Regions from separate parts of the Brevibacillus sp. FSL K6-0770 genome, predicted to be linked through region 1. Evidence: a T-box and tRNA genes for the amino acid it is inferred to sense, from the RefSeq annotation. Region 1 holds a T-box; the other regions hold tRNA genes.
What was found. The T-box of region 1 lies ahead of leuS (leucine--tRNA ligase). A T-box ahead of a tRNA ligase gene usually reads a tRNA of that ligase, here a tRNA-Leu.
Positions count from the first base shown of each region.

Region 2: it has a tRNA-Leu gene. The T-box ahead of leuS (leucine--tRNA ligase) is inferred to sense a tRNA for this amino acid. The anticodon was not compared.
Region 3: it has a tRNA-Leu gene. The T-box ahead of leuS (leucine--tRNA ligase) is inferred to sense a tRNA for this amino acid. The anticodon was not compared.
Region 4: it has a tRNA-Leu gene. The T-box ahead of leuS (leucine--tRNA ligase) is inferred to sense a tRNA for this amino acid. The anticodon was not compared.

Region 1 covers NZ_JBBOBQ010000001.1:2,012,142-2,016,580, forward strand. The annotation lists gene NST23_RS09795 (nicotinate-nucleotide adenylyltransferase) at 1-395, shown strand, start outside; gene yqeK (bis(5'-nucleosyl)-tetraphosphatase (symmetrical) YqeK) at 379-969, shown strand; gene rsfS (ribosome silencing factor) at 969-1,325, shown strand; gene NST23_RS09810 (class I SAM-dependent DNA methyltransferase) at 1,331-2,068, shown strand; T-box leader at 2,120-2,361, shown strand; gene leuS (leucine--tRNA ligase) at 2,491-4,439, shown strand, end outside.
Region 2 covers NZ_JBBOBQ010000001.1:2,613,842-2,618,280, forward strand. The annotation lists gene NST23_RS12865 (C40 family peptidase) at 56-964, opposite strand; tRNA gene NST23_RS12870 (tRNA-Asp) at 1,150-1,226, shown strand; tRNA gene NST23_RS12875 (tRNA-Thr) at 1,269-1,344, shown strand; tRNA gene NST23_RS12880 (tRNA-Leu) at 1,356-1,439, shown strand; gene NST23_RS12885 (imm11 family protein) at 1,685-2,155, shown strand; gene NST23_RS12890 (hypothetical protein) at 2,552-3,052, opposite strand; gene NST23_RS12895 (hypothetical protein) at 3,213-3,875, opposite strand; gene NST23_RS12900 (hypothetical protein) at 4,094-4,439, shown strand, end outside.
Region 3 covers NZ_JBBOBQ010000001.1:3,248,725-3,253,163, forward strand. The annotation lists gene NST23_RS15040 (hypothetical protein) at 1-488, opposite strand, end outside; tRNA gene NST23_RS15045 (tRNA-Gly) at 1,125-1,198, opposite strand; gene NST23_RS15050 (hypothetical protein) at 1,330-1,716, opposite strand; tRNA gene NST23_RS15055 (tRNA-Leu) at 1,976-2,057, opposite strand; tRNA gene NST23_RS15060 (tRNA-Tyr) at 2,107-2,191, opposite strand; gene NST23_RS15065 (hypothetical protein) at 2,297-2,608, opposite strand; gene NST23_RS15070 (thioredoxin family protein) at 2,677-3,243, opposite strand; gene NST23_RS15075 (YycC family protein) at 3,318-3,488, opposite strand; gene NST23_RS15080 (hypothetical protein) at 3,650-3,853, opposite strand; gene NST23_RS15085 (TlpA family protein disulfide reductase) at 4,025-4,439, opposite strand, start outside.
Region 4 covers NZ_JBBOBQ010000001.1:3,853,020-3,857,458, forward strand. The annotation lists gene NST23_RS18125 (FecCD family ABC transporter permease) at 40-1,035, shown strand; gene NST23_RS18130 (FecCD family ABC transporter permease) at 1,032-2,036, shown strand; tRNA gene NST23_RS18135 (tRNA-Leu) at 2,202-2,285, opposite strand; tRNA gene NST23_RS18140 (tRNA-Val) at 2,295-2,370, opposite strand; tRNA gene NST23_RS18145 (tRNA-Glu) at 2,421-2,494, opposite strand; tRNA gene NST23_RS18150 (tRNA-Ser) at 2,499-2,591, opposite strand; gene NST23_RS18155 (phospholipase A2 family protein) at 2,756-3,040, shown strand; gene thiM (hydroxyethylthiazole kinase) at 3,563-4,375, opposite strand; gene NST23_RS18165 (hypothetical protein) at 4,365-4,439, opposite strand, start outside.

The DNA.
Region 1 (4,439 bases):
CTGTGGCCGATCACGAGGCTTTTCGCGTCACGGATATCGAGCTGAGAAGAGAAGGCCCGTCATACACTTACGACACAATGGTTCAGCTAACACAGCAGTTCCCTGATTGTCAGTTTTCTTTTATTATTGGGGGAGACATGGTCAAAATCTTGCCCAAATGGTACCAGTTCCAAGAGCTGCTTCGCATGGTACGCTTTATAGGACTCGCCCGGCCGGGCACCGAGCTGGATCGGGAGGCAAGCGAGTACGTCACTTTTGTGGAGATGCCGGTTTGGGACATCTCTTCCACGTTGATCCGCGAAAAGGCGGCTGCGGGCAAAAGCATCCGCTACTTGGTGCCAGCTGCTGTGGAGCGCTATATAAAGGAGAACCGATTCTATGAAACTCTTGACTAATCGGGAAGAACTGCTTGCCCGCATTCGGGCGCAAATGCATGAAAAGCGCTTCAACCACACGCTCGGAGTCGCCCAGTCAGCTCGCAACCTTGCCGTTCGCTACGGGGCTGACCCGGACAAAGCGGAGCTTGCAGGGCTGTTGCACGACTACTGCAAATGCTGGCCCGTGGAGAAAATGTTCGAAATTCTCGTTCGCCACGATATGCCGACAGAGCTTCTGGAAGGGGAAAAAGAGCTGTGGCACGCTTTTGCCGGGGCGATCGTCATCCAGACGGATCTCGGTGTGACAGATACGGATATTTTGCAAGCCGTTCGCTACCACACGACGGGGCGAGCGGGGATGTCCCTGTTAGAAAAAGTCGTTTGTGTGGCAGACTATATAGAACCGAACCGCATTTTTCCTGGTGTCGACGAGATTCGCGCGCTGGCTGAAAAGAATTTGGATCAAGCCTTGGCACTAGCTTTGGGCGGCACCATTCAGTTTTTGATAGAAAAGCAGAAAACGGTTTATCCGTTGACGCTGATTGCCTATAACGATCTGGTATCCCGCAAAGGGAGAGAAGGAGGGTTTTGATGGTTAAAACAGTAGAAGAGTTGGCTCGCTTGGTAGTGAAGGCAGCCGATGACAAAAAGGCAGAAAATCTCAAGGTGCTGGACATCAGCAAGCTGTCCGTCATTGCAGATTACTTCATGATTTGCCACGGAAACAACGAGCGCCAAGTACAGGCAATCGTGCGCGAGATTCGCGACCAGGCCCATAAAAACGGCTATGATGTTCGCGGGATTGAAGGGGCAGACGAAGGACGCTGGGTGCTGGTTGACCTGGGAGATATCGTCATTCACGTCTTCCACCGGGAAGATCGCGAGTTTTACAACCTGGAGCGCCTGTGGAAGGATGCAGAAGAGGTTTCCTTCGCTGTGCAAGGGTAATAAAGATGGCCTACGCACACATGGCCGCCGTCTACGATGCGTTGATGGCAGACACCCCCTACGATCAGTGGCTCGACTGGATTGAGCGCAGCTGGCAAAAAGGCAGCGCACCCAAGCGGATTATCGATCTCGGCTGCGGGACAGGGACGATCGCCATTCCGCTGGCGAAGCGGGGCTATCGCGTCACAGGTGTCGACCTCTCAGCCGAAATGCTGGCGATTGCCTACGATAAAATGCGCCAGGAGCAAGTAGAGGTAGCGTGGGTGGAACAAGATATGCGCGAGCTTTCCTTGCCGGAAGCCGATGCGGTCATTTCCTTGTGCGACTCTCTCAGCTACTTGACAGAAGAGGCGGACGTGCAAGAGACGTTTCGACGCGTGTTCGCTCATCTTGCTCCAGGGGGAAGCTTCTTGTTTGATGTGCACAGTCCGTACAAGATGCTGCACGTTTTCGGAGACGAGACGTTCACCTACGTCGACGACGAGGTTTCGTACATTTGGCAATGTTTCTGCGACCCGCTTCGCCTGGAAGTAGAGCATCAGCTGACCTTTTTCATCCGCCAGCCAAACGGCTTGTACGAGCGGATGGAGGAGGAGCATTGGCAAAGAGCTTACCAGCCTGTGCAACTGATGCGCTGGCTCGCGGAGGCCGGGTTCACGGACATCGTCATTACGGCAGACTATTCGGACTTGCCACCGCAGGAAGCGAGCGAGCGCCTGTTTTTTTCCGCACGCAAGCCATAAAGTTTGACATGGTTGGTTCCAATTGACTATAATGGCGTTATAACTGCAAATTTCGACGCGTTTAAGAGGAATAGTAGGAATATGCCCCGCGAGCATACAGAGAGTTGACGGCAGGTGCAAGTCAACCCGGGATCGTCCGAACTCGCCTCTCAGCACTCGCCTTGAAGGCCATTCTAATATGGTTGTGTAAGGGTGGGCGGCTCATCCCCGTTACGGATTTAAGCGGGTGGATGCTTTGCATTCGCCAATGTGGGTGGTACCGCGGGAGTATAAACAAACCTCTCGTCCCTTTCGTTCAAGCGATTGGGGCGTGAGGTTTTCTTTATATGGCCGAAAGGCAGTTTGGATCATGATGTTGGCAACAGCTTGGCATAGCCAAGTTTTCTACTTTTTTACCTATTTCAAGATGGGAGTGCTCTACCATGGTTTTCAGTCATCGTGAAGTCGAAAAAAAATGGCAACAATACTGGGAGCAAAACAAAACCTTTAAAACATCAGAAGACCCAGGCAAGCAAAAGTTTTACGCTCTCGATATGTTCCCGTACCCTTCCGGTGCAGGGCTGCACGTCGGACATCCGGAAGGCTATACGGCTACCGATATTTTGTCTCGCATGAAGCGGATGCAAGGCTACAACGTGCTTCACCCAATGGGCTGGGATGCGTTTGGTCTGCCTGCTGAGCAATACGCGCTCGACACAGGCAATGACCCTGCGGAGTTCACGGAAAAAAATATCAACACGTTCCGCCGCCAAATCAAGTCTTTGGGCTTCTCCTACGATTGGGACAGAGAGATCAACACGACTGACCCGCACTACTACAAATGGACCCAGTGGATTTTCACGAAGCTGTATGAGCACGGCTTGGCGTACATTGACGAAGTAGCTGTAAACTGGTGCCCTGCACTGGGAACGGTGCTGGCAAACGAAGAAGTCATCGATGGCAAGAGCGAGCGCGGCGGACATCCAGTCGAGCGCCGTCCAATGAAGCAATGGGTGCTGAAAATTACGGCCTATGCGGAAAGACTGCTGCAAGACCTGGAAGAGCTGGATTGGCCGGAGAGCATCAAGGAAATGCAGCGCAACTGGATCGGCCGCTCCGAAGGGGCAGAAGTTACTTTTGCCGTCGACGGACACGATCAAAGCTTTACCGTCTTCACGACGCGCCCGGACACGCTCTACGGCGCTACTTACGCGGTACTCGCTCCAGAGCACAAACTGGTTGAGCAGATTACCAGCCCAGAGCAAAAAGCAGCCGTAGAAGCTTATCTGGAGCAAGCCAAACACAAAAGCGATCTGGAACGTACAGACCTGGCAAAAGAAAAGACAGGGGTATTCACCGGGGCATACGCCATCAATCCGGTAAACGGCGAGCGCCTGCCGATCTGGATCGCGGACTACGTGCTGATCAGCTATGGAACCGGCTCGATCATGGCGGTACCTGCACACGACGAGCGCGACTATGAATTTGCAAAAACATTCGACCTGCCGATCAAAGCAGTAATCGCGGGTGGAGACATTTCCAAAGAAGCGTACACAGGCGATGGAGAGCATATCAATTCCGGCATGCTCGACGGTCTGAACAAAGAGCAGGCGATCAACAAAATGATCGAATGGCTGGAAGCCGAAGGCAAAGGAAATCGCAAAGTGACCTACCGTCTGCGCGACTGGCTGTTCAGCCGTCAACGCTACTGGGGTGAGCCGATTCCGATTTTGCACCTCGAAGATGGCACGATGAAAACTGTTCCCGTATCCGAACTGCCGATTATGCTGCCAAAAACAAAAGAAATCAAGCCATCCGGCACGGGCGAATCGCCGCTTGCCAACATTACCGACTGGCTGAACACCGTCGATCCGGAAACAGGCATGAAAGCGCGCCGCGAAACCAACACGATGCCGCAATGGGCGGGCAGCTGCTGGTACTTCCTGCGCTTTATCGATCCGCACAACGATCAAGCCATGGCTGATCCGGAAAAGCTGAAAGAATGGCTGCCAGTCGACATCTACATCGGTGGAGCAGAGCACGCGGTACTGCACTTGCTGTACTCCCGTTTCTGGCACAAATTCCTGTACGACATCGGCGTCGTACCTACCAAGGAGCCATTCCAAAAGCTGTTTAACCAAGGAATGATCCTCGGCGAAAACAACGAAAAAATGAGCAAATCCAAAGGCAACGTCGTCAACCCTGACGATATCGTACACAGCCACGGCGCTGATACGCTCCGCCTGTACGAGATGTTCATGGGGCCGCTGGATGCTTCCATCGCCTGGTCGACAAAAGGCCTCGATGGTGCGCGCCGCTTCCTGGACCGCGTATACCGCCTGTTCGTGCAAGACAACGGCCAGCTGAACGAGAAAATCGTCGATACGAAAAA
Region 2 (4,439 bases), 600 kb from region 1:
AACATGCGAACAGCCCACAACCTGATGACAGGTGTGGGCTGTATGCGTGGATTCCTTATTGCAGATCGATGTAGCGCTTGACGCCGTAAAATGGATACAGCTTGTGCATGTATTCCACTTTTCCGTAGCGAACGTCATCCCCGTTTGCGTGGACGATCGTTCCGTTCCCTAAATAAATCGCTACGTGGGAAACGCGTCCTTTTCCAAGCGCATCATAGAAGAGCAGATCGCCCGGTTGGGCTTGATCCAGCGGAATCGATGTCCCGCCGCGAAATTGTTCTTCGGATGTGCGAGGAAGTGTAACCCCAAGGCGGTTAAAAACGTAAGAAGTAAAGCCGCTGCAATCAAATCCGTCCGGCGTGGTCCCGCCAAGCACGTACGGAGTTTTCAGCAAAGGTTCAAAAATCGTTTCCAGATGCTTCAGGCTGGCGGAATCAACGTCACCAGAAAAAGTAACATCCGGAGTGAGTTTTGGACTCAGGTAAGAGGTGAAGACGTACGCTTCATCATCTTCAAATTCGATTTTTGTCCATTCACTGCCAGTTTGGACGACCTCAACTACATCACCAAATTTGAGCTTGCCTAATACTTTTGCATCGGTGGACGCTTTTTTGCGAACATTGAGAACGTCAACCGTCACACGAGCCTTTTCGCCAGCGGTCAATTCTGCTGGTTCTTCCTGCGCGAAGTCGGAAGGCGCGGTTACGACATCATGAGGAGCGTCGGAGTCACCACTTGTCGACAGACTGCCATCAGGCAAAGACAACGTCTGACCAATCGACAGCTGGTCGCTTTGCAGTTGGTTGACTTGCATGAGCTGGCTCACGGTAGTCTGGTGCTCGCGGGCGATTTTACTCAACGTATCACCTGCTGATACCACATACACTCCTGAGGCGGCGTGGGCAGCAGTAGGCAGCAGAGTGAAGAGGGCGAGGGAGGTGAGTAGCTTCGAAGTAAGTTTCATATCATCGTCTCCACCAATCTACTATTTTCTGCATATCTAGATAAAATTCTAGCGGATTTTCAATGGTAAATCTATGAAAAAATGATGTTTTAAAAAAGATTTCAAAAACTATTGCATAATTGATAGGGAACATGCTATATTACAAGAGTGCCCACGAGAGTGAGCAAAAAATGGAAAAACCACATGGAGCTGTGGTGAAGTTGGAGTTCACGCCGGTCTGTCACACCGGAGGTCGCGGGTTCGAGTCCCGTCAGCTCCGCCATTCTTTTACGAGAAGCATGGCGAAAAGCAAATCAGCAAACATGCCGGTATAGCTCAATTGGTAGAGCACCTGACTTGTAATCAGGGGGTTGTGGGTTCAAGTCCTATTGCCGGCACCATATTTTCATATGCGGTCGTGGCGGAATTGGCAGACGCGCTAGATTCAGGTTCTAGTGGTGGCAACACCGTGGAGGTTCAAGTCCTCTCGACCGCATCAACTGCGAACATAATAAAAGACCCTTAAATTGCTTAGTTTCGTAATTTAAGGGTCTTTTATTTATCGTCACCGCTCCGGCTAGATTCCTCGGCGATTCCGTTGCTGCCTGTACTCTTTTGGAGAATACTGGTGAACCTATGAGCAATTAGAGTTAAAATAGACATGCTGGCTTATTCTATGAGGGGGGGAAGGGATGAAATATTTTCTGCTCGGACATACCTATCCGGACGGCGGCTACATCGATGGCGATGTCGTATTTGACCCTCCGCTTGAAACATACTACCAAGTCGGAGCATGCAGTAACGACCTCAGGGGCTTTTTTTGCATCGGCTGAATTGGCTGCGCTCTTGAAGCTTCATAAATGTGACGTACAGATCATACAAGCAGATACGCGCTACTCCAATGGCAAGAATACCGAGAAAACATATTTTCTCGTTCATGCAGAGCAACGCTTGTCCTGCTTTGACTATCAGCAGTCGGAATACGCGGGCAAGGCTCTGGCTCTGGAGCGGCTGGCGCAGGGCGAGCATCCCGATAGCTTCTTAGTCAAGGGAGTCCGGTCCGTAGTTATTGATGAGAAGTGCGCGGCAGACGCCGATTTCTTTTTTCTCAAGAACGTTGTTCTGGTTGACCCGATCGTGTCGGAGACGCTTGCCAAGTCGATGTTAAACGAGCGCTTGAAGGTGCACCTGGAAGAGCTTGTCATCCAATAAAACCGGGTCATCCGCATGCGTTACAGACGTTTCTTCATCCCGCAGGTTAATTTCTGAGACGGACAGCTCGACGTTGCTTGGTATGAGGTCAATGTCGTACGTTACCAACAGGTGACTACGGGATTTTTTCTGTGAAAAACGTCTCGGCGTTTTTAGGAAAGTGGATGTGACCGCTCATGACCTGTATGCTTGAAAAATTCAACGTGCTTATCGTTTTTAAAATGGAAAGATCCCGGCCAAAGTTTGTCATTGGCCGGGATCTTTTTCACTTCACAACTTTGCGTATCGTGTGTATGAACATAAGTGTTGTACGTAATTAACAATAATGATGTACAACTTGATCATTGCAAACCATTGAATTTGCTTGCCAGTGTCACGGATCGAAGTGTTGTGTGTTTAGACCATTACTTTTCGCACAAAAAGCGCGTTCGGATATTGTTTGGTTTCCAGGAAAACGCGAGGTCGAGTCTTCGTGATGATCTTCCAATGATTAATCCAAACTCTCCCTTTTGGGGCGAGGCGGTTTTGTAGAGAACAGACTAATAGACCATTTTTGGCATCCAAGCCTGATGGCGTGTTCACTTTATTTATTTTGACAACGACACAATCGCCTACACGCAGATTCGGATTGGTAGTAGAGGGACATTTTAAGGCGAACGTCGGGTTATTGATGGTCCGCAGCACCTGGTTCACATTTTGCAATTTGCGTGTTTGCCGTACGAGTTTGCCAGTCTTTTGATTCACGACGAAATGAATGATTGTAACGGTATTCGGCGGCTTGTTGCCATCCGCAATCGGTGCAGTCAAAACTCCGTCATGCACTTTCCAAACGCCCGCTTGTTTGTACACGACTCCGACGCATTCTCCTTTTTTCAGATTGAGGTTTGGATTTGCCATCGTTTGGATCGCTTCCTTTCTAGTATCCAATACACGTCAAAGGGTGGGGCAACAGACCTGATCCTGTTACGGAAAATTCAACAATAGGCAGGCAAGTTTAAATAGGGGGACTTGTAACGGGGAATGTAACCGCCATTTGTAGTCCCCTGCAATCTTTCATTTAGTTACGGCAAGTATATTTAAATTCAGGGCCTGTTTGAATAAAGTAACCGCTGCGCACTTGCCCTGCCCAGTTTTGCAAAGCCTCCTTCCACTGAACACTATCAAAAAACTCATTCACGGTTACACCGGTTGAAGAGTGCCAGGTCAGTGGCGTGTAGGGAGCAAGCGGACCGGCATCACCCCAAATTCCTCCTGCTGAAATCGTATCTTGTTTCACAAGGAGCAAAGGGAGCCCGTATTGCAGTGCCATGGAAGGTTCAATCTGCAAGAAGGGGGTATAAGGTTCTCCTTGACCTGTTGCACTTGTTGGCTTTAATAAAGCAGCTGCCGCACCGTAACTGGAGTTGATCATCGTCCGGATATTTTCCAAGGTTGTATTCGGATATTGGTCGGTGTTCGGTATCGTCCTAGGAAAAAGCAGAACTTTTTTGATTTCCTTAAACATCCGAATGATGAATTTTTGCTCCGGTGATAACGGTGGCTGCGACGGTCCAAGAGTAAACAGGTTTTGGTGGCTAAAAAAAACAGGGATTCGAAAAAACGCGCTTGCTGCTTCATTTAAATCATTCATATCCGCGTAAGTCTGTCTATACTCTTCGTTGGATAAAGGTTCCTTTAAAGAGCTATCAGTATATTTTACCTTTAGTTTGTCTTTGCTCAATTTATTTCACCTCCATGCGATAATCTATTCGAAAATGCAGATGGAGGATTGGACAAAAAAACGAATGAATCGTAATTGGTCTGTTCCCCATTCGCGGGGCAAAGGAAAGAAAAGGAGCGAGATGATCGATGGGCAGGAAGCTATTTTTGTTCCAGGGTACACTTGTCCGTTGCCGACTTTTTGTTTCCAGCATTTGTTGATAGAGGAGGTGACAAGCGATGGCAGTAAAAAAATCTTCCCCTGTCAAGAAACTGAAACTGAAGCATAAACCTAAGAGAATCCGTGCGCGAGTGATTCGTCTTGAAAGATTCTCCTTGAGCGGCAATGTAGGTGGGGCCAAGTCCTTTCAAATCGCCCCGAAGCAACGAAGGAACATTCAAGTGATCACAGTCGGGATCATTTCTTCGGCTTTTCTCGTGCTGAACGCTGCACGTTTTCATTTCCAAAACCGGAGTATACGACTGAGAGTGCAAGTGCGGGGAGCGCAAGCCTTTTTTCAGTCAACGTCCAGCAAACAGGATTTTCCGGGACCGAACAAAGTGCTGTTTGTTGAATCGGAGGAAG
Region 3 (4,439 bases), 1.2 Mb from region 1:
ACTGCAGCTACAGCAGCCGGAAGCTTAAGATAGGAAGCTAGTGCTGCACCTCCGATTCCTGCTGCCAACGCTTTCCCTATCTTTGTGGCTTTACTTGCACTTACGTAGTATTCGAGATAAAACGCCATAGGCTGTATGTTCTTGGTTGACTGCTTAGAACTGCAAGCTTTACTAGAATTTGTGTTTATGATATCTGCTTTTGTATCTAAAATATTCTTGCCTACGATCATATTCCCTTTTTTAATTTCGTTATTTGCGAAGCTAATCATCTTTTCGAATTCTTCAAATGCTTCTTGGCTGACCCCAGCTTCTTTGGAGTTGCTGTACCCATTTACAACTATACCGTCCTTGACAAAGGTCTTTTCTTCCAAATCCGATTTTGCAATTTCAAGCAGTAGATCAAGATCACGGTCATCAATTTGTTCTGCTGCATGAACATTGGGTACCGCTACCTGAGAGTATCCACTCAATAGAAAAGCTGTAGTCAATGCAACTGCTAGTAACGATTTAGTTATTTGATTTTTTTTTCACTCGTCTTTCCTCCACCGCTATAGTCCAGATAAGTCATCCAAGCAACAACCGCAACTGTGATAACTACAGAAACCTTTTTACTTATTCCCATGCTAACGTCAAGATCAAAAAAACTAAGTGCCAACAGCCCAAGAAGTATAACCAAGAGAATTTTTTTGATAATATCACCTCAAATCAGCGTTCTCTTAATCATAATAATGGTAATAAAATGAAAATGATGCAAAAAAATGTCGACACGAAATATAAAAATTTGTAAAATCATAAACGCTTAGTAAGAATAAACAGGAGTTAGCTCGAATCCTTTACTCTAGCCCATTCATTAACCATTTACAAAGGGCTATCCTCTAATATGTTTATAAGGTCCAAAAATGGCTTGGTCATAAGAAATATCAAACAATCGCAGATATCTATGCGCACGTTACAACAAACTTTGCCAGGAAGCTGCCTTGAAATTGGGCAAACTCAACCCGTGAATGAGCGACGACCAATACATTTCATCAACAATCCGTCAACAACTCCGCTTTTCTGAACTTAACTCACCCACACAAAAAGAAAAAACCCTGATCCCTCAAGGTTTTCACGCATTACCTCTATGGAGCGGGTGATGGGAATCGAACCCACGCTACTAGCTTGGGAAGCTAGAGTTCTACCATTGAACTACACCCGCAAGTTCACTTTTCTCCATCAAGTCACACATCCCGCAACAACAAGCGCAACAATGAGAAAAGTTACTCACTTCAAATATTTAACAATAATAAGTATACCGCCTCCCCATCCTTTTGTCCACCCCTGCCCCGCTCACGAATGCGGGCGATTGGAAATCGTTGCGCCTGCGATTAAAAACACCACCAGAAAGGCTCCCGCCATCCGCAGAGTGTAAATATAAGGAAGGACAACATCGCCAATGTCTGCGACCAAAAAAGGGGCGAAATATTGGATGCGCGCCCATGAAGAAACGAGAAAAACGAGCGAACCAGAAAACGAAATTTTCACAAACCGCGATATTTCCGTCGAGCGATCATCCACCCTTGTCATATAGGCATAAAACGCATAGAGTGGCAGCACCAAAGCTACTCCCGTCGCCGCCCAGGAAAGATAGCCGAACACAAACCTCGCGATCAGATACGATATGACTAAAAAGATAACACCAAGAACAGCTCCCACAATGTACTCCCACTTATTCATACAGCCCTCTCTTCCCTTGCCAGCAACTCAAAAGTAAACGATTACTATTGTACCAAATATCCCCATAATCTGGCGAAATTTTCGAAGCTCATGTGGGATTCCTATAGTTTCTTGTGGTTTCACGAGGTTCTTGTGACGTTTTGGAGCAATTTCTTGAGCGTTTATTGCGCCATGCATTATGCACTTAAATTTCTGACCGCCGCCACAAGCAAACAAAAAAACTCTCGGAACAAACACTCCAAGAGTTATCTTTCAGATATGGTGCCGGTGAAGGGACTTGAACCCCCACGGTTTCCCTCACGATTTTGAGTCGCGCGCGTCTGCCATTCCGCCACACCGGCATGTAGAAAACTGTATTTACATACTAGCACATTTCTGCTAGAAAATCAATGGTGGGGAGAGACGGATTCGAACCGCCGAACCCGGAGGGAGCAGATTTACAGTCTGCCGTGTTTAGCCACTTCACTATCTCCCCAGCTGAATAACGTGCGCCTCTTCCTTACCGCTTGCGCTTGTCCGAGACGACGTTATTTACTCTATCATGGACCACAAGTTTCGTCAATAGGTTTTTCTCATTTTCTTACGGGCTTACGACATGCTTTAAAATATCTTGTGCCCATTGTTGAAAAACAGCAAGCGCCTGCTCCACCTCTCCAAACGAAAGTTGCTCCTCACAGGAGTAGTCCGGAAAGTCCAGGATGCGGTTTTTGCGAATCATGACGTGGTCTGCCTCGCATTTGATCTCCAAAAAATAAGGCACAGACTCATCTACACCAAAGCGATTTTCCAAAAATTCATAGGTGCGCACCCACTCTAAAATCCGCACTTCGGAAGGCTCCAGACGCAAAACTTGCTCCAGGGACATGATCGTTTCGTTTCCGTAATAATGCATCCAATCTCAGCCTCTCTGCATGAAAATAGGCGGAGTCGCGACTCCGCCCTGTATGTTGTTCGCGTTTGTTAAATCGAGGAGAGCAGCTCTCTCAGTTCTTTGACAATGACTTGCTGGTAGCCCGCGCCTTCTCCGTACTGTTTGAGCATTTCTGCACGAGCGACCTTGATGTTTTCTTCGTAGTCAGGGGCGTTGCGATCTGGGTTTTGCTGTTTGAACGCTGTCATGATTGCCTGTACGTGGCTAGGTCTCGGGCCCCATTTTGCCAGCACGTGTCCGCCTGTATCTGCGAAAATGACGACTGGAATGGCGCGACCGCCCATCGTGAGAAATTCATCCATCAGGTCGAGGTGGTCTTCCATGACCAAAATTTCAACAGGCATCTCTGTTTCTTTTAAAGCGTGGAGAACGACCGGCAAGTTTCTGACCACATCTCCGCACCATTCTGCTGCCAAAATCAAACATCTCAGATCATCCCGATGCTGCAACGAGGCAAAAAAGGCCTGGTCCTGTTCATCTGCCCAAGCAAACGCCTCCGACCAGTTTTGGAACGTATCCTGATTTTTGGTCATGCCTTCGATGAAAGCTTGCGGTTTCAACCCTGTGCGAAACTTGTGTGCGACATTTGCAGCCATTTGCTCTCCTCCAGTATATGTATGGACTTGTTCTTGTATCTTTTCCACGGCGGTTGCGAAAAGTCCTCTTCGCCTTACTCGGATGGGTCAGGTTCTTGCTTGTTTGTTTCCTGTTCCTGCTTGGCCAGTTCCATCATTTTTTGCAAAAGAATGTGTTGCGGCATGTGCATCAGCCGCTCCAGGGGAACGTTCAAGGCTTCTGCAAGCTTAACGGCGGTGTCCGGTGAGATTTGCAAGGGACGCATGAAAAAACAGCTCCTTTCTGTGCCAAATACGCTTTCTCCAGTATAATACATGGCGTCCTGTGCCGCCAGAGAGAGGCTTGCGCCCGAAAAGCACAAAGAGATAACCCCGCCGCTCCATCTGCTGGGATTATCTCCTGACCGTCGGGCGCCTCTGCCTCGCTCTACGCCTTTGGTTTGGTAAGAATACAGGGAACCCCGTTTCCGATCGCACCAGGCTGGGACATGCGCTCCAAATACGCCAAGCCACGCTCGCATTGCTGTTTGCACGCCAGGCATGTACTGGACGTCACGATTTTAAGATTCAACTGATTGGGATGCTGCCGACTGTTTTTCTTCTTTACTTTCTTGCCTTTGCCCTTGGCCATTCGCTCCCCTCCCTTTGCCCTGGTGCTCTAGTCTATGAAGGAGAACAACCCCGCTCTTTAGGCAAACATACAAAACGGAATGACCCTGTGCAAAATAGGCAGGCACTCCCAAGCGCGCCCAGCAAAAGAAAACCGCAGGCAAATTGTCGCCCGCGGTTCGGTTTCCACTCTTTATTTTTTGCCGTTCAAAAGCTGGCGAAGTTCCAGCTCCAATGTGCCTGCGTCGATCATCCCGATAATCTTTTTGCGGACGATTCCTTCTGTGTCAATCAGGTAGGTCGTGGGAAATGCCTGGACGAGATAGCGGTTCGACACGGAGCCACTGACATCCATCGGGATGGGAAAAGTCAGCTTGTAGGACTGCACAAACGCTTGCGCTGCCTCAGGGCTGTCATTGCTCGTGACATTCACCCCGTACATGTCGATCTGCCCGCCGTACTTCTCGTACATTTTTTGCAGGTCAGGCGCTTCCATCCGGCACGGCCCGCACCACGATGCCCAAAAGTTGAGAACGACAGGCTTGCTTCGCTTGCCCTCAACTTTGTACGTCTGGTTGTCCAGCCCGGTCAAAGTAAAGGACGGCGCC
Region 4 (4,439 bases), 1.8 Mb from region 1:
TTCAGAACACGAAAAGAGGTGAAGGACAATGGGATAGTGATGCAAAGTCGCAAGCGGAAATGGATCGGGCTTGCCGTCGGGTGTGCGATCCTTCTGCTCGGGATGCTGGCCAGCGTCCTGTTCGGGCTGCAACAATTCGGCCTTCGCGACATCTGGCTCGCCTATACACAGTTTGACGGCTCCAACGAGCATCTGATCGTGACGACTACGCGTGTTCCCCGGGCGCTGATCGCCGCCGCCGTCGGAGCGAGCTTGGCCGTTGCCGGAGCGATCATGCAGGTGCTGACGAAAAACCCGATAGCCTCGCCTTCTCTGCTCGGGATCAATTCCGGTGCCGTTCTGTTTATCGTTATCGGACTTGCCTTAACCGGATCGTCCCTGCCGATGAGCAGCATGATCTGGATCGCGCTCGGCGGAGCGGCGATAACTTCCTTGTTCGTATACACGCTGAGCATGCAGGGGGGCGGCGGTTTCGAGCCGATCAAGCTGACGCTGGCCGGGGCGGCTGTTGCTGCCTTCGCGTCCTCGGTCACCTCAGGGATTATGCTCATTCACAAGCATTCGCTGGAAACGGCGCTGCTCTGGATGATCGGCTCTGTATCGGGTCGAGAGCTGGGCCATCTGCTGTTCGTCCTGCCGTACTTGTGCGTCGGCTGGCTCCTCGCAATGCTGATCGCAGGCTCCCTCAATGTGCTGGCGCTAGGCGACGACAACGCCAAGTCGCTCGGTCAGCGGCTGACACTGATCCGGGCCGCCTCCGCGCTCGCAGTCGTCCTTCTGGCTGGCAGCTCCGTAGCGGCGGCGGGACCGATCGCCTTCGTCGGACTCATCGTGCCGCATCTGTGCCGATACGCGGTAGGCAGCGATCACCGCTGGCTGCTTCCTTACAGCGCCTTGACCGGAGCGATTTTGCTGGTAGCGGCTGACCTCGCCTCGCGCTTCGTCCTTATGCCGAAAGAAGTCCCGGTCGGCGTGGCGACGGCGCTGATCGGCGTTCCGTTCCTGATCTTCGTGGCGAGAAGGAGGAAGTCATGAAGAGACGTCCGACATGGAAAAATGCGACGATCGTAAGCTCGCTTGCCGTTGCGGCTTTGATCCTCGCCGTCTTCTGTCTGTCGCTCGGCAGTGTGTCCATTCCGATTCGGGACGTGGTCCTGTCGCTTGTCGGCATGAACGGCGAAGGAAGCGATCTGATTATTACACAGTTTCGTTTGCCACGCATCGTAGCGGCGCTCCTGATCGGCGCGGCATTGGCTGTTTCCGGCAGCCTGCTGCAAGGAGTGATCCGCAATCCGCTCGCTTCTCCGGACCTGCTCGGCGTTACGGGCGGCGCTTCGGTAGCGGTGGTCGCTTTTATGACCGCCTTTACCAGCTACAGTATTCATTACGTGCCGATCATCGCGATCGCAGGGGCATTCGCCGCTGCTTCGGTCAACTACTCGTTCGCCTGGAAAAAGGGAGTCACTCCGTCCCGGCTCGTGCTAATCGGTATCGGCATCTCGACGGCGATGAGCGCCTTGACGATGTTTTTGTTGCTGAGCGGTCCCGCCTATCTCGCCGCCCAGGTGCTGAACTGGATGACGGGCAGCTTGTATGGGACGAACTGGAGCTATATCAAGGCCATCTGGCCGTGGATCGTCGCTTTGATCCCGCTGTCGCTCTTGTATGCCAAAGAGCTGGACATTCAGGCGCTCGGCGAAGAAACAGCGATCGGTCTCGGCAGCAGACTTCAGATGAGCCGAATGGTCGCGATGCTACTCAGCGTCGCCCTCGCCGGGGTAGCGGTCGGCATCGCCGGAACGATCTCCTTCATCGGCCTGCTTGCCCCGCATATGGCGAGAAAGCTCGTCGGCAATCGCTACGGAATCGTCATCCCGACGGCAGCGCTCATCGGCGCAATCGTGCTGCTGCTTGCCGATCTGGCGGGACGAATGCTGTTTTTGCCGCTCGATATTCCTGCGGGCGTATTTACCGCCGGAGTGGGCGCTCCGTTTTTCCTGTATCTCTTGTTCAGGCGCAAACGGCCAGGGTCATAATCGGCAGAAGCGAAAAGGAGTCGGAGGCTGACCCCCGGCTCCTTTTTCTGTATGGATGGGATTTTTGTTTTGCAAGGCCAAATGCTTGTGCATGATTTGGAAATAGCAAAAAGGCTCCTGCTCTGCCAGAAACAGCAGAACAAGAACCTTTCATTGATAAAGCGATGCGGTCGAGAGGACTTGAACCTCCACGGTGTTGCCACCACTAGAACCTGAATCTAGCGCGTCTGCCAATTCCGCCACGACCGCGTATGAAAATGGTGGAGGCTGACGGGATCGAACCGCCGACCCTCTGCTTGTAAGGCAGATGCTCTCCCAGCTGAGCTAAGCCTCCACAATACCCCGACTTTTGCCGGGGCCCCAACAAGTTGTTGGGCTTCTAAGTGACCCGTAGGGGATTCGAACCCCTGTATGACAGCGTGAAAGGCTGCTGTGTTAAACCGCTTCACCAACGGGCCAAGATGGCGGATGGAGTGGGATTTGAACCCACGAGACGGGTCGACCCCGCCTACACGATTTCCAATCGTGCTCCTTCGGCCGCTCGGACATCCATCCATCTGTATCACTTGCCGAGCTGTACAGCTCAGGCAAGAATTAATCTATCATATCTAGCAAACGATTACAAGATATATTTTAAAATTTGTGGGAATTGCCTAAAGCAAGTTTCTCCCTCCGCCAATATGCTACCAGTAATCATCTATGTTGCGGAGTGATGACAGGTGGGCAGAAGACGACGGCGGGCAAGACGTATCCCTTGTTTGTACGGAAATTGGTGCGGGCCAGGCTGCTCTGGACCAGGCGCACCTATCGACGATATCGACCGTTGCTGCAAAAAACATGACTACTGCTACCAGAAGCGCGGCTACTTTTCGTGCAGCTGCGATCAGGAGCTGCTGCGCTGTTTGCAGGACAAGATCGATATGAGCACGGAAAAAGGCAGGATGGCTGCGATGATTTCCGCCTATTTTTCCCGATCGAAGTGTATTCCTGACGACATGAAGTAGCCTTTTTACGAATTGTCATTCTTATCATTCTTTATACAAAAAACGGTAACTACTTGGACATAATTCCGCCATATTTCCCGTGATTTTCCTTGGCTTTTTTTGGTACTCTATTGAATGTCCAAGGAGGTTACACGCCGTGGAAGTACACATATGCACCGACGCCCGTGCTGCACTGTCGCTTAAAAGAGAAGTGATCTGCCATGGGATTTCCTGCTTTTACGTCCGCAAGTTTGAAAATGATCAAGTAGAATTTGTATTCCTAGCGCTCTCGGAGCACCAAAAGAAGCTCTTATGCTATACGCTGCGAAATTACAGCTACGCCCTAACTTATCTAGCCTAATCATAGCCATACAGTCGCGATCATTTTCGTCCCCTGGAAAACAGGGGATTTTTTCATGCCCAAAAAGCACATGCCCAAGCGATGAGACGGGAAGAAGCTGCTCTTCCCGCCCCACCCAAGGCAACTTGCTGCCAAAATCCGGCTTCTCGGCTTCCGAACAGCGACGAGTCTGCTTTCGGTTCTTACAGCTTATGCTGTTCGATCTTGCCCAGCCGATGGATATCGTCGGCCGATACGGAGGACAGCGCATCCAAAAACTGAATCTGGAAGCTGCCCGGACCGTCTGCCGCCGATTTTTCCGCTGCTTTTTGCGCAGCCACACCGTATGCGACGAGCGCAGCAGCCCCAGCCGCCAACGTGTTTTCGGCAACAGCGGCAAAAGCCCCCATGACGGAAGTCAACAGGCAGCCTGTTCCCGTCACTTTGGTCAAGATCGGATGGCCGTTGTCGATGGCGTACACCGTACTGCCATCTGAAATGACATCCACCTTGCCCGTGATCGCCACTACCGTCTCCAGCTTCTCGGCAGCTGCTTTGGCAAGCGAAGCGACATCTCCGCCTGCCTCGCCTGCGTCCACGCCTTTAATCTCCCACGATTCCCCGATGACGTTGGCAATCTCCGCCGCATTTCCGCGAACCAGGGCGATATCTAGCTCGCGCACGATTTTTTGTGCCGTTTCGGTTCGATACGGGGTTGCTCCTGCGCCTACCGGATCGAACAAGACCGGAACGTGGTGCTGATTGGCCGATTTGCCCGCAATCAGCATCGCCTTTACTTCCCGCTCGCTCAAGGTGCCCATGTTCAGGACGAGTGATCCCGCGATTTTCGCCATGTCCGCCACTTCTTGCTTCGCATAGGCCATGACGGGAGATGCTCCGAGCGCGAGCAAGCCATTGGCTGTAAAGTTGGTCACGACAACGTTGGTGATGTTGTGCACAAGCGGATTGCGCTCCCGTACTTTTTCAAGCAGTTCACTGATCGCTTCAAGCTTCACGTTCGCCTTCCCTCTCTTTCCTATCTACAGAGCGGGGAACCATCTTGAACACTTCCACGATTTT